DNA from 3 places in the Nissabacter sp. SGAir0207 genome. Region 1 is predicted to be linked to each of the others. Evidence: riboswitches for the same ligand, from Rfam matches in the RefSeq annotation. Region 1 holds a riboswitch; each other region holds the start of a gene.

Region 1 (4,003 bases):
GTCCTGAGTGTCTGGCAAGTGGCGAGGATTATCAAACCCAGGTAAAAAGCATTAAGGATAGCCAGAGTGGCAACACCATCATTAAGGTTCAGTACTGTGTGCACTGTGGCAATATCATTAGCATCTCCAGCGAAGAGTCACACCCGGTACAGCGGGCGCCGGAGCCGATAATACGTCATATATCAGGTTGAGGATTGGATAGTTTTATTAACCCTAAAAAAGATAACGTATACCAGGAAAACGTTTTATTACATAGGGCAGGCCATCGCCTGACACTATGCCAGACACCGCAAGGGACCCTGCTTAGGGGGGAGTTTTTAGGCACCAGCCGTGACCGGCCAGCCGCTCCCCAGATGATTATTCAGCAACCCACGATGCGGCAGGTTTTTCGATTCAGGCCATCCTCCCGGAAAACCTGCCGTATCACGTCCTGACCCCGCCTGCGCCTTTAGCGCGTCACAGGGTAGTGCAGCAGAAAATACTCCCCATTCGGTGCCGTACCACGGCTCACCTTATGCCAGCCATGCCGACAGTAGAACGCCAACGCGTCAGTGTTGCGCACCAGACACTTCAACGCGCCCGTACTGGTAAAAGTCTCCTGCGCCGCCTGGAGCAGCGCCAGCCCGGCCCCTTGCCCCTGTGCCTCTGGGGCGACGAACAGGTTATGCAGGAAGTTCTCGGCCTCAAACAGTGAGGCAAACCCCACCGGACGCCCCTCGTGCTCCGCCACCAATACCGTCTCGCCCAGCACGGCCCGGTCAAAATCCTCCAGCCGCCAGTCGTGGCTCTCCAGCCAGGGCCAGGCCTGCTTGCGGGCCGCGAGATAGAGGGTGCGCAGGAAGGGGCGGTCTGCCTCCTGATAGGGGCGAATGATCATCAAAACTCCTTGTGTGACGTGAACCAGAAGCCCTTGGGCTATCTTCAGCGTAGTACACGCCGCCAGCGCCTTCATGCACCCGCCTGACACGCTGAGTGGATAAATGCAGATAATTTATTGATTATAAATAGATAAATCACACGTTGTGAGCCGCGCGGGCTTGCGGGGAAGGGGGCAGGGCAATAGCCTTAGCTTACCATCCTGCACAGTGAGGCCATTATGGACGAGCGTAAAGTAGTGCGTGACACCGAGACCGGCCAGTTCGTTGATCCGGAAGAGGCCAAGCGGCGGCCAAAAACCACCGTCACCGAGACCATCAAAACCCCTGACAAAGGGAAGAAGAAAAAAGCCAAACCCTAAGCGCCCGCCGGGCGCTTTTATAGGGGCAAAGAAAATAGGTAAAAAGGGAAATGCCTTCTCTCTTTAAGGAAGGTGATAGGCTCATTTGAACCGTTGGGCAGGCTCGCCCTTTTTATAGATCAGGTGTCGTAATTTAATATTCTTATTATTACCGGATCGGATTTTATTCCACGCCTTAGCCATAGTGTAGCGTATATGTGGTGTTGTATGTTTCTCTTCCTCTTTCATCATCATATCAAGCAGCCATGAATATATGACCTTCTCGATGGTCTCAGGCTGCAAATTGACGTCCCCGTAGATTTGAGAGCAGAAGCTGTCTGAGGCTGCGGGATCCACCCGTCGGGTTAATACTCGAATAAGCATCATCTCTGAACGGGAACGGAGTGATTTATGGGTAGGGAAACAGTGTTTATCCACCCACTCGTAGGCGGCCAACAACTCCTCTTTGTGCTTCTGTACATAATTGACCACCTCTGCTGAAGAGGCACCTTTCATGGCCAGTTGGCCGCTCTGGCACCACTGCACAATGGTGGGGCGTTCGTAAATGATGAGGGTAGGCACAATGACGCCAATCTCTTTCGCCGGCCCAGGTTTAATGCCCGGTACGCGGAAAAAGATGTGATCACCGTGCGTACGGCGCTTGCCATTATCAATGGTGTCAGCAGACTCTTCTGGCACATTGAATGCCAACGTCATATAGACGTCTACGCCAGCTTTGACAATTGCATGGAGACGATGCTGCCCATCAATACAGCGAATAGGGTTATCAGGTGTGCCAATAAATTGAACCGGTTGGGCGTTCCTTTTCCATAGCCCGCGCTTCATTAAATCTGCCAGTGTCTCAATATGCGATTCGGAGAGCATCCGGTTATGGGTATTATAAGATAGCAGCTGCTGCGCTAATTCAGGCCCGACTATTTCACCTTGATACGTTATTTCACCACGCATTAATTTATCCCTTAATATCAGAAAAGGTAAAAAATATTCCTTCCGTTTGGGATTTGTCATAATTTGAATCAACGTATTTCAGATTAAAAATAACGCAAAATATAATTATGCTAATCATAAGCCCCCGAAGTTATTTGCAACTTACCGGTGGGTTGCTTATGCTGGACGCGCTGTAATACAGCGACCAATGACTCGGGGTGCCCTTCCTGGTGAAGGCTGAGAAATACCCGTATTACCTGAACTGGATAATGCCAGCGTAGGGAAGTCAGGATGCCTTGCCGGCACCCCCTTCTTTCACGCCGGTAAGGAGAATGCCCATGCTGTCCCCTACCGATCCCACCCTGTTGGCGCTGCCCGCCGATCTTGCTGATGCCTCGTGGCGCGCGCTGTCGCGCCGTGCGCCGTTGGTGCACTGTCTGACCAATGAGGTGGTGCAGTCCGTTACCGCCAATCTGCTGCTGGCCGTCGGCGCATCGCCCGCGATGGTGGTGGAGCCACAGGAGGCGGCGCAGTTCAGCGCGCTGGCTGATGCGCTGCTAATCAACCTCGGTACGTTGAACCACGCCCGCGCGGAGAGCATGTTGGCGGCCATCGACAGCGCCAACGCTGCCGGTACGCCCTGGACGCTCGATCCGGTGGCGGTCGGCGCGCTCACCTACCGCACGGACTTTGCCCGCCGGCTGCTTGACCTGCGCCCGGCGGCGATCCGCGCCAATGCCTCGGAGATACTGGCGCTGGCGGGCCAGCCAGCGTTGGGGCGCGGCGTAGACAGCGGCGACGACTCGCTGCGGGCGCTACCGGCGGCGCAGGCGCTGGCGCAGCAGTGCGGTGCGATCGTGGCGGTAACCGGGGCGGTGGATTACATCACCGATGGCCGCCAGACGTGGGCGGTGGCGGGGGGCGATGCGCTGTTGACGCGAGTGGTGGGCACCGGCTGTGCGCTGTCGGCGCTGGTGGCGGGCTTTACTGCACTGGAGGGGCGGCGGTTGGATCATGTCGCGGCCGCCTGTGCGCTGATGGCGCGCGCCGGGGAGCGGGCGGCCGCGCAGGCCGCCGGGCCGGGTACGCTACTGCCGCACCTGCTGGATGCGCTGTGGCAACAGGTTGGGGAGGCGCGCCCATGACCCGCATTAACGCCCTGACCATCGCAGGCACCGACCCAAGCGGCGGCGCGGGCATCCAGGCTGACCTGAAAGCCTTCTCCGCGCTGGGTGCCTATGGCACCAGCGTCATCACCGCGCTGGTGGCGCAGAATACCCACGGCGTGCAGTCGGTCTACCGTATCGAACCTGGTTTTGTGGCGGCGCAGCTCGACTCGGTGCTCAGCGACGTGCGCATCGACAGCGCGAAAATCGGTATGCTGGCTAACAGTGACATCGTGGAGGCGGTGGCGGAGCGGCTGGCGCACTACCAGGTGCCGCACGTGGTGCTGGATACGGTGATGCTGGCGAAGAGCGGTGATCCCTTGCTGGCGCCGGAGGCGGTGGAGGCGATCCGCCGCTGCCTGTTGCCGCAGGTCTCGTTAATCACGCCGAACCTGCCGGAGGCGGCGGCGCTGCTGGCCTGCGATCAGGCTCGCAATGAGCAGGAGATGCGCCAGCAGGGGCGCGGGTTGCTGGAACTGGGCTGTCAGGCGGTGCTGATGAAGGGCGGCCACTTGAGCGAGCAGGAGAGCCCAGACTGGCTGTTCACCCGCGACGGCGAGTGGCGCTTCAGCGCGCCGCGGGTAGCGACGCGCCATACCCACGGCACCGGCTGCACCCTGTCGGCGGCGCTGGCGGCGTTGCGCCCGCGCCATACCGGCTGGGTGGATACTGT
Region 2 (4,003 bases), 1.3 Mb from region 1:
GCAGATAGCGATCGTTCTTCAACTCTTTCATGTAGGGCTCCTCATTAATCCGGCGCCATTGTACCACGCGCGCCCCGGCTTTCGCTCTCTGCACGGCACAGTGCCACGGTGTCCTCAATCAGGCGGCGGGCGATGGTGCCGGGCGGCGGCAGTTGCGGCAGCTGGTCATAGCGATACCAAGCGGCGCTGAGCAATTCGCTGGGATCAACACGGATCTCGCCGCGATCGTAATCCGCCATAAAGGCCATCATCAGCGAATTGGGGAAGGGCCAAGGCTGGGAACTGACATAGCGCAGGTTTTTCACGCAGAGGTTGCTCTCCTCCATCACTTCGCGCGCCACCGCCTGCTCCATTGTCTCGCCGACCTCGACAAAACCGGCCAGCACCGTGTGGATGCCGTTGCGGTGGCGAACGTGCTGGGCCAGCAGGATCTCTTCACCGCGGCGGATCGCCACGATCATGCAAGGGGCAATCTGGGGATAGTAGCGCTCATGGCAGTGCTGGCAGTGCACCGCCCACTCTTTTTTGCTGGGATGCATCTCATGGCCGCAGTAGCCACAGAAGCGGTGCGAACGGTAGAACTCCGCCAGCTGCACACCGCGCCCGGCCAGCTGGAACAGCTCGCGATCCTGGTCGATAAGCTGCCGCACAGAGGCCATCTCCGCTGGCCGCGGCTCGCGCACCAGCCAGATCGGCAGTCCCTGCCATTCGCCCAATTGGCGGGCGGCTTTGCCCACCAGTGAGAATTGTGTGGCCGGGCCAACCGGCAGTTCGCCCTTCGGCAGCCACAGCTTGCCCTCGTGGCTGATCACCCACCAGCCCTGATGTGATTCTGTGAGTTGAATTTCCATATTGTTATTGCATAACCTCGACTACACTGACACTCTGGGATTGTGACTTTTACATATTAGTAACGATTAAACACGTTTTCTTGCTCACGGAGTCCACCATGCTAAACCGTCTGGAAAGACTGACTCAGCGCGTTGGCGGCAGTAATGAGTTAATTGATCAATGGCTGCATGAACGTAAAGAGCTATTAGTCGCCTATTGCACGCTGGTCGGTTTAAAATCGCATAAAGAAAAGCATACGCCACTGGATGAAGAGGCGCTGAATAACTTCTGCCATCGTCTGGTGGATTACCTCTCGGCTGGCCATTTCCACATCTACGACAAAATCATCCAAGGGATTGAGGGCACGCAAAGCCCGCGCATGGTGATCACCACCCAGCTCTATCCTGCCCTGCAAGGCAATACCGAAAGCATCATGGCGCTCTACGATCGCTCGATGGAAACCACCCTGGATCACGACAACATCCTCGAATTCCATGAGGCGTTGGCCGAAATCGGCGTGGCGTTGGATGCCCGTTTCCAGTTTGAAGACCAGTTGATTGGCCTGGCGCTTGAGGCCGCCGCCCTGCCGCTGGAGCAGCCGGTCGCTAACGATCCGGCGATTGCTCGCCCAGCCTGATTTGCAGTCCCGATGACCCTACAAGGGTTGTCGTTTTTTATCCGCCTCGTATACTGAGGCTTCTTGTCGGAGTGCCTAGCGCATCATGTGGATGCCAGGCTGAGACCGTTAATTCGGGATCCGCGGAACCTGATCGGGTTAGTACCCGCGAAGGGAACAAGAGTAATTTCGTGTCCGGGGCTGCGCGCACCCTTTTTGCGCGCGCCCCCGGCCCCATTCTGTTACTCCCGCCGAAAACCACTCCAGACAAGCAACGTTCCCATACTCATACGGAAGGAATTTGCTATGTCTATCACCAAACCTGTCTCCCGCCGCCAGCAGCAACGCGCTGAGGCTCAGGCATTCATTGACGGCCTGCAGGGCGTCGCGTTCCCCAACTCTACCCGCATCTATTTGACCGGCTCACGCCCGGACATCCGGGTGCCGATGCGCGAGATCCAGCTCAGCCCGACGATGGTCGGCGGCAGCAAAGAGGCCCCGCGCTATGAGCCAAACGAGGCGGTGCCGGTCTATGACACCGCCGGCCCCTACGGCGATCCCGAGGCCACGCTGGATGTGCACGCTGGCCTGCCGAAACTGCGCGCCGGCTGGATTGCCGAACGCGAAGATACCGCGCCGCTCTCCCACGTCAGCTCCCATTTTACCCAGCAGCGACTGGCCGATGAGGGGTTGGATCACCTGCGTTTTGAGCACCTGCCGCAGCCGCAGCGCGCCAAGGTGGGCCGCCGGGTCACCCAGTTGCACTATGCCCGTCAGGGGATCATCACGCCGGAGATGGAGTTCATCGCCCTGCGCGAAAACATGGGGCGCGAGCGCATCCGCAGTGAAGTGCTGCGCCAGCAGCACCCCGGCCAGAGCTTTGGTGCCCTGCTGCCACCTGACATCACGCCCGAATTTGTGCGCCAGGAGGTGGCAGCGGGCCGGGCCATCATCCCAGCCAATATCAACCACCCAGAGTCCGAGCCGATGATCATTGGCCGCAACTTCCTGGTCAAGGTGAACGCCAATATCGGCAACTCCGCCGTGACCTCCTCCATCGAAGAGGAGGTAGAAAAGCTGGTGTGGTCAACCCGCTGGGGCGCGGACACGGTGATGGATCTCTCCACCGGCCGCTACATCCACGAAACGCGGGAGTGGATCCTGCGCAACAGCCCGGTGCCGATTGGCACGGTGCCGATCTATCAGGCGCTGGAGAAGGTCAATGGCGTGGCCGAAAACCTGACCTGGGAGATGTTCCGCGACACGCTGCTGGAGCAGGCCGAACAGGGCGTGGACTACTTCACCATCCACGCGGGCGTGCTGCTGCGCTACGTGCCGATGACCGCCAAGCGCCTGACCGGCATTGTCTCGCGCGGCGGTTCCATCATGGCGAAGTGGTGCCTCTCCCACCACCGTGAGAACTTCCTCTACCAGCACTTCCGCGAAATTTGTGAAATCTGCGCCGCCTATGACGTCTCGCTGTCGCTGGGCGATGGCCTGCGCCCCGGTTCTATTCAGGATGCCAACGACGAGGCGCAGTTTGCTGAACTGCATACGCTGGGCGAGCTGACCAAAATTGCCTGGGAGTATGACGTGCAGGTGATGATTGAAGGCCCCGGCCATGTGCCGATGCACATGATCCGCCGCAACATGACCGAGGAGCTGGAGCACTGCCATGAAGCGCCGTTCTACACCCTCGGCCCGCTGACCACCGACATTGCGCCGGGGTATGACCACTTCACCTCCGGCATCGGGGCCGCCATGATCGGCTGGTTCGGCTGCGCGATGCTCTGTTATGTCACCCCGAAAGAGCACCTCGGCCTGCCCAATAAAGAGGATGTGAAGCAGGGGCTGATCACCTACAAGATTGCCGCCCACGCCGCCGATTTAGCGAAGGGACACCCCGGCGCGCAGATCCGCGACAACGCGATGTCCAAGGCGCGCTTTGAGTTCCGCTGGGAAGACCAGTTCAATCTGGCGCTGGACCCCGCCACCGCCCGCGCCTACCACGATGAGACGCTGCCGCAGGAGTCCGGCAAGGTGGCGCACTTCTGCTCCATGTGCGGGCCGAAGTTCTGCTCAATGAAGATCTCCCAGGAGGTGCGCGACTACGCCGCCGCCCACCCGATTGAGGTACGCGATGCTGGCATGGACCAGATGTCCGCCGCCTTCCGCGCCCAAGGCAGTGAGCTTTACCAAGAAGCCGCCCTGCAACCGGAGGCCAGCAATGAGTAACCTGCCCGCCTTTCCGCCCGTACCGCACCGTCTTGGCCTCTACCCGGTGGTGGACAGCGTGGCGTGGATCGCCCGCCTGCTGGAAGCTGGCGTAAGAACCCTCCAACTGCGCATCAAGGATCTGCCGGACGCCGAGGCAGAGCCAGCGATTGTCGAGGCCATCGCCCTTGGCCAGCGGTATCAGGCTCGGCTGTTCATCAATGACTACTGGCGGCTGGCGATCAGGCATCAGGCCTATGGCGTGCATCTGGGGCAGGAGGATCTGGACAGCGCCGATCTGGCGGCGATCCGGCAGGCCGGGCTGCGCCTTGGCGTCTCTAC
Region 3 (4,003 bases), 1.6 Mb from region 1:
CAGGAACAGGCTGAGGGTCGGCGCCTGCAACGCCCCGGCGATGCCGCTGAGGAACGCCACGGCCAAAAAGGCGACAAACACGGGGTTCAGGCGACGGAACAGGGTGGAGCGCGGCGTGATTGACCGGTTGGACATGGTGTTATCCCTGCAAAAAATAGACGGTTTTTAACCCTAAAAGGTGGAGTGTAGACGGCTTTGCGGCAGGATACCGCAGACCACGCCAGCAATGGCGCTTTTTTCACCGCTGGCGCGCCGTCGCCCATAAAAAAAGCCAGCGGAGGACCCGGCTGGCTGGTGAACACACCATTACTCAGAAAAGGGGAAGCCCGCCCACGGCGGACTTGCGGAATGCTGGCCTGCATGGCCGTCGCCCCGGCCATGCGCACCGGATCGGCGCAGGATTGCTGACGCTAAGTATCGGCGTAATATAGGGAAAGAAAAATGGCTCACCTTCTGCCAAGGAGTTCCCCTTTTATGCCGACATCCCGCCGCCAGCAGCAGTTTATCCGCCTGTGGCAACACTTCCACGGCGAACCGGCCGAGACCCGGCTGGCGGATCTGGCCGCGCTGCTCAACTGCTCGCGCCGCCACGTCCGCTCGCTGCTCAATGCCATGCAACAGGCTGGCTGGTTACGCTGGCAGGCCGAGGCGGGTCGCGGCCGCCGCTCCACCCTCACCTTCCTGCAATCCGGGCTGGCGTTACAGCGCCAGCGGGCAGAGGAGCTGTTGGAACAGGGCAGCGCCGACCAACTGGTGCAGCTGCTTGGTGACCGGCAGGTGGCGCGCCAGATGCTGCTGGGCCAGTTGGGGCGCAGCTTCCGTCAGGGGCGGCACCTGCTGCGGGTGCTCTACTACCGGCCGATGAGCAACCTGCTGCCCGGCTCGCCCCTGCGCCGCTCGGAGACCCATCTGGCGCGCCAGATCTTCAGCGGCCTGACGCGGATAAATGAGGAAAACGGGGAACTGGAGCCGGATCTGGCGCACCATTGGCAGGCGCTGACGCCGCTGCACTGGCGCTTTTATTTGCGTCCGGCCATCGCCTTCCACCACGGGCGGCCGCTGGAGATGGAGGATGTGATCGCCTCCCTGACGCGCGCCCAGCATCTGCCGCTCTTCAACCATCTGGCGACCATCCGCTCGCCGACGCCGCACGTCATCGACATCACCCTGACCATGCCAGACCAGTGGCTACCGTGGCTGCTCAGCAGCGTCAGCGCCATGATCCTGCCGCACGAGTGGCAGACGCTGCCCGGCTTCGCGCGCCATCCGGTCGGCACTGGCCCCTACGCGGTGGTGCGCAACCACCGCAGCCAACTGCGTATCCGCGCCTTTGATGACTACTTTGGTTACCGCGCGCTGATTGATGAGGTCACCATCTGGGTGCAGCCGGAGCTGAGTGAGGAGCTGGTCTCCTCCGGCGTGCAGTTGCAGGCGGACGACACCGGCTCGCGCGAACTGGAGAACCGGCTTGAGGAGGGGTGCTACTTCGTACTGTTTGACCGGCGATCCGCCACCGCCGCCCGGCCAGAGGTGCGCGCCTGGCTGGCGGAGCTGCTCAACCCGGCGGCGCTGCTCAACCATGCCGAGCGCCGTTACCAGCGCTACTGGTCACCGGCGCTCGGGCTGCTGCCGCGCTGGCACCACCGCACCCACCCCCCGCAGCCCGCCAAACCGGCTGGCCTGACGACGCTGACCCTCACCTACTACCGCGATCACCCGGAGTTCGGCGTCATCTGCCGCGCGCTGCAACCGCTGCTGGCGGCGCAGGGCATCACCCTGCGGGTGCAGGCGCTGGAGTATGCCCAGTGGCACGCCGGGGAAGCGCAGAGCGACCTGTGGCTCGGCAGCGTCAACTTCACGCTGCCGCTGGAGTACTCGCTGTTCGCCAGCCTCTACGAGCTGCCGCTGCTGCACCACTGTCTGGAGGAGCCACCGGCATCGCAGGCCGCTGCCTGGCGTCAGCAGCAACTGCCACTGGCGGAGTGGTGCCGTTCGCTGGTCGCCAGCCACCAGATCCATCCGCTGTTCCACCACTGGTTGCAGTTGCAGGGCCAGCGCAGTATGCGCGGCGTGCGGCTCAACACCCTCGGCTGGTTCGACTTCAAATCCGCGTGGTTCGCGCCGCCGGAGCCTTGACACGCCGCCCTTTCGCCCGCCGGAGTAAGCCTTTACAATGGCGCGTTCTCAACGGGGTGCGAAATGCTGGCGTCAGTTGCCAGCTTTGGCTGAGAGAGTCCCGTCGAACCTGATCCGGTTAATACCGGCGGAGGGATTTGAGAGTGCTTCCTGCTTGCTCAAACTCCTTTGCCACCCTTCTGCCAAGGAGCGCAAAGTGTTGAAAAAGATCGTGTCCTGCCTGCTGTTTATCTCTGCCCCGACGCTGGCTGCCCAGCCTGTCCTGACGGTGTACACCTATGACTCCTTCGCCTCCGAGTGGGGCCCCGGCCCGGCGGTGAAAAAAGCCTTTGAGGCGGAGTGCCACTGTGAACTGAAATTCGTGCCGCTGGAGGATGGCGTCTCGCTGCTCAACCGGCTACGGATGGAGGGCAAAAACAGCCCGGCGGACGTGGTGCTGGGGCTGGACAACAATCTGGTGCAGGCCGCCGCCCAGACCGGGCTGTTTGCGCCCTCGGGCGTCGACACCGCCGCGCTGAAGGTGCCGGGTGGCTGGCAGGACACCACCTTTGTGCCCTACGACTACGGCTACTTCGCGTTCGTCTACAACAAGCAGAAGCTGCAAAACCCGCCGACCAGCCTGCGCGAGCTGGTGGAGAGCGACCGCCCGCTGAAAGTGATCTATGAAGACCCGCGCACCAGCACGCCGGGGCTGGGGCTGCTGCTGTGGATGCAGAAGGTCTATGCCGATGACGCGCCAACGGCCTGGCAGAAGCTGGCGAAGAAGACCGTCACCGTCACCAAAGGCTGGAGCGAAGCCTACGGCCTGTTCCTGAAGGGCGAGGCGGACATGGTGCTGAGCTACACCACCTCACCGGCCTACCACCTGATTGAAGAGAAAAACGACGCCTACGCCGCCGCTGACTTCAGCGAGGGGCACTATCTCCAGGTGGAGGTGGCTGGCCAGCTGGCTGCCAGCCGCCAGCCGCAACTGGCGCAGCAGTTCATGAAGTTCATGCTCACCCCGGCATTCCAACAAACCATTCCGACCGGCAACTGGATGTACCCGGCCACCGACACCCCGCTGCCCGCGGGCTTCGAGAGCCTGAGCGTACCGAAAACCGCCCTGAGCTACAGCGCCGCTGACGTGGCCACCCACCGCGCCGACTGGATCCGGGCATGGCAAACCGCCGTCAGCCGCTGATCGCCGGCTGGCTGCTGCCGGGGCTGATCGCCGGCGGGCTGCTGCTGGCGGTGGCCGGGCTGGCGTTCGGCGCGCTGTGGCTGCACGCGCCGGTCGCCAACTGGCGGGCGCTGGCGCAGGACAGCTACCTGTGGCATGTGGTGCGCTTCACCTTTATGCAGGCGCTGCTGTCGGCGCTCTGCTCGGTGCTGCCAGCGCTGCCGCTGGCGCGCGCGCTGTTCCGCCGCCGCTTTCCCGGCCGCCGCCTGCTACTGCGCCTGTGCGCCATGACGCTGGTGCTGCCGGTGCTGGTGGCGGTGTTTGGCCTGCTGAGCGTCTATGGTCGGCAGGGGTGGCTGGCCGCGCTCTGTGGCTGGCTCGGCCTGCCCTACGCCTTCTCACCCTACGGCTTGCAGGGTATCCTGCTGGCGCACGTCTTCTTTAACCTGCCGCTGGCGACCCGGTTGCTGTTGCAGTCGTTGGAGGGCATCCCGGTGGAGCAGCGCCAGCTGGCGGCGCAGCTGGGCATGAGCGGTTGGCAACAGTGGCGCTTTGTTGAGTGGCCAGCGCTGCGGCGGCAACTGCTGCCCGCGGCGGCGCTGATCTTCATGCTCTGCTTTGCCAGCTTCGCCACCGTGCTGTCATTGGGCGGCGGGCCACAGGCGACCACCATTGAACTGGCGATCTATCAGGCGCTGAGTTACG

Evidence for each region. A riboswitch is a leader RNA that binds a small molecule or an ion and turns the genes downstream of it on or off. The one in region 1 is predicted to bind thiamine pyrophosphate.
Region 2: another riboswitch for thiamine pyrophosphate. It lies ahead of thiC (phosphomethylpyrimidine synthase ThiC); the one in region 1 lies ahead of thiM (hydroxyethylthiazole kinase).
Region 3: another riboswitch for thiamine pyrophosphate. It lies ahead of thiB (thiamine ABC transporter substrate binding subunit); the one in region 1 lies ahead of thiM (hydroxyethylthiazole kinase).

What each region holds. Positions count from the first base shown of each region.
Region 1 is NZ_CP028035.1:910,256-914,258, forward strand. It holds gene C1N62_RS04030 (hypothetical protein) at 1-191, shown strand, start outside; gene C1N62_RS04035 (GNAT family N-acetyltransferase) at 449-877, opposite strand; gene C1N62_RS23125 (hypothetical protein) at 1,097-1,237, shown strand; gene C1N62_RS04040 (hypothetical protein) at 1,319-2,245, opposite strand; TPP riboswitch at 2,369-2,465, shown strand; gene thiM (hydroxyethylthiazole kinase) at 2,503-3,309, shown strand; gene thiD (bifunctional hydroxymethylpyrimidine kinase/phosphomethylpyrimidine kinase) at 3,306-4,003, shown strand, end outside.
Region 2 is NZ_CP028035.1:3,583,257-3,587,259, forward strand. It holds gene hemE (uroporphyrinogen decarboxylase) at 1-31, opposite strand, end outside; gene nudC (NAD(+) diphosphatase) at 45-851, opposite strand; gene rsd (sigma D regulator) at 950-1,468, shown strand; TPP riboswitch at 1,526-1,641, shown strand; gene thiC (phosphomethylpyrimidine synthase ThiC) at 1,754-3,682, shown strand; gene thiE (thiamine phosphate synthase) at 3,675-4,003, shown strand, end outside.
Region 3 is NZ_CP028035.1:3,219,772-3,223,774, forward strand. It holds gene C1N62_RS14430 (sugar efflux transporter) at 1-135, opposite strand, end outside; gene sgrR (HTH-type transcriptional regulator SgrR) at 475-2,136, shown strand; TPP riboswitch at 2,179-2,290, shown strand; gene thiB (thiamine ABC transporter substrate binding subunit) at 2,336-3,319, shown strand; gene thiP (thiamine/thiamine pyrophosphate ABC transporter permease ThiP) at 3,295-4,003, shown strand, end outside.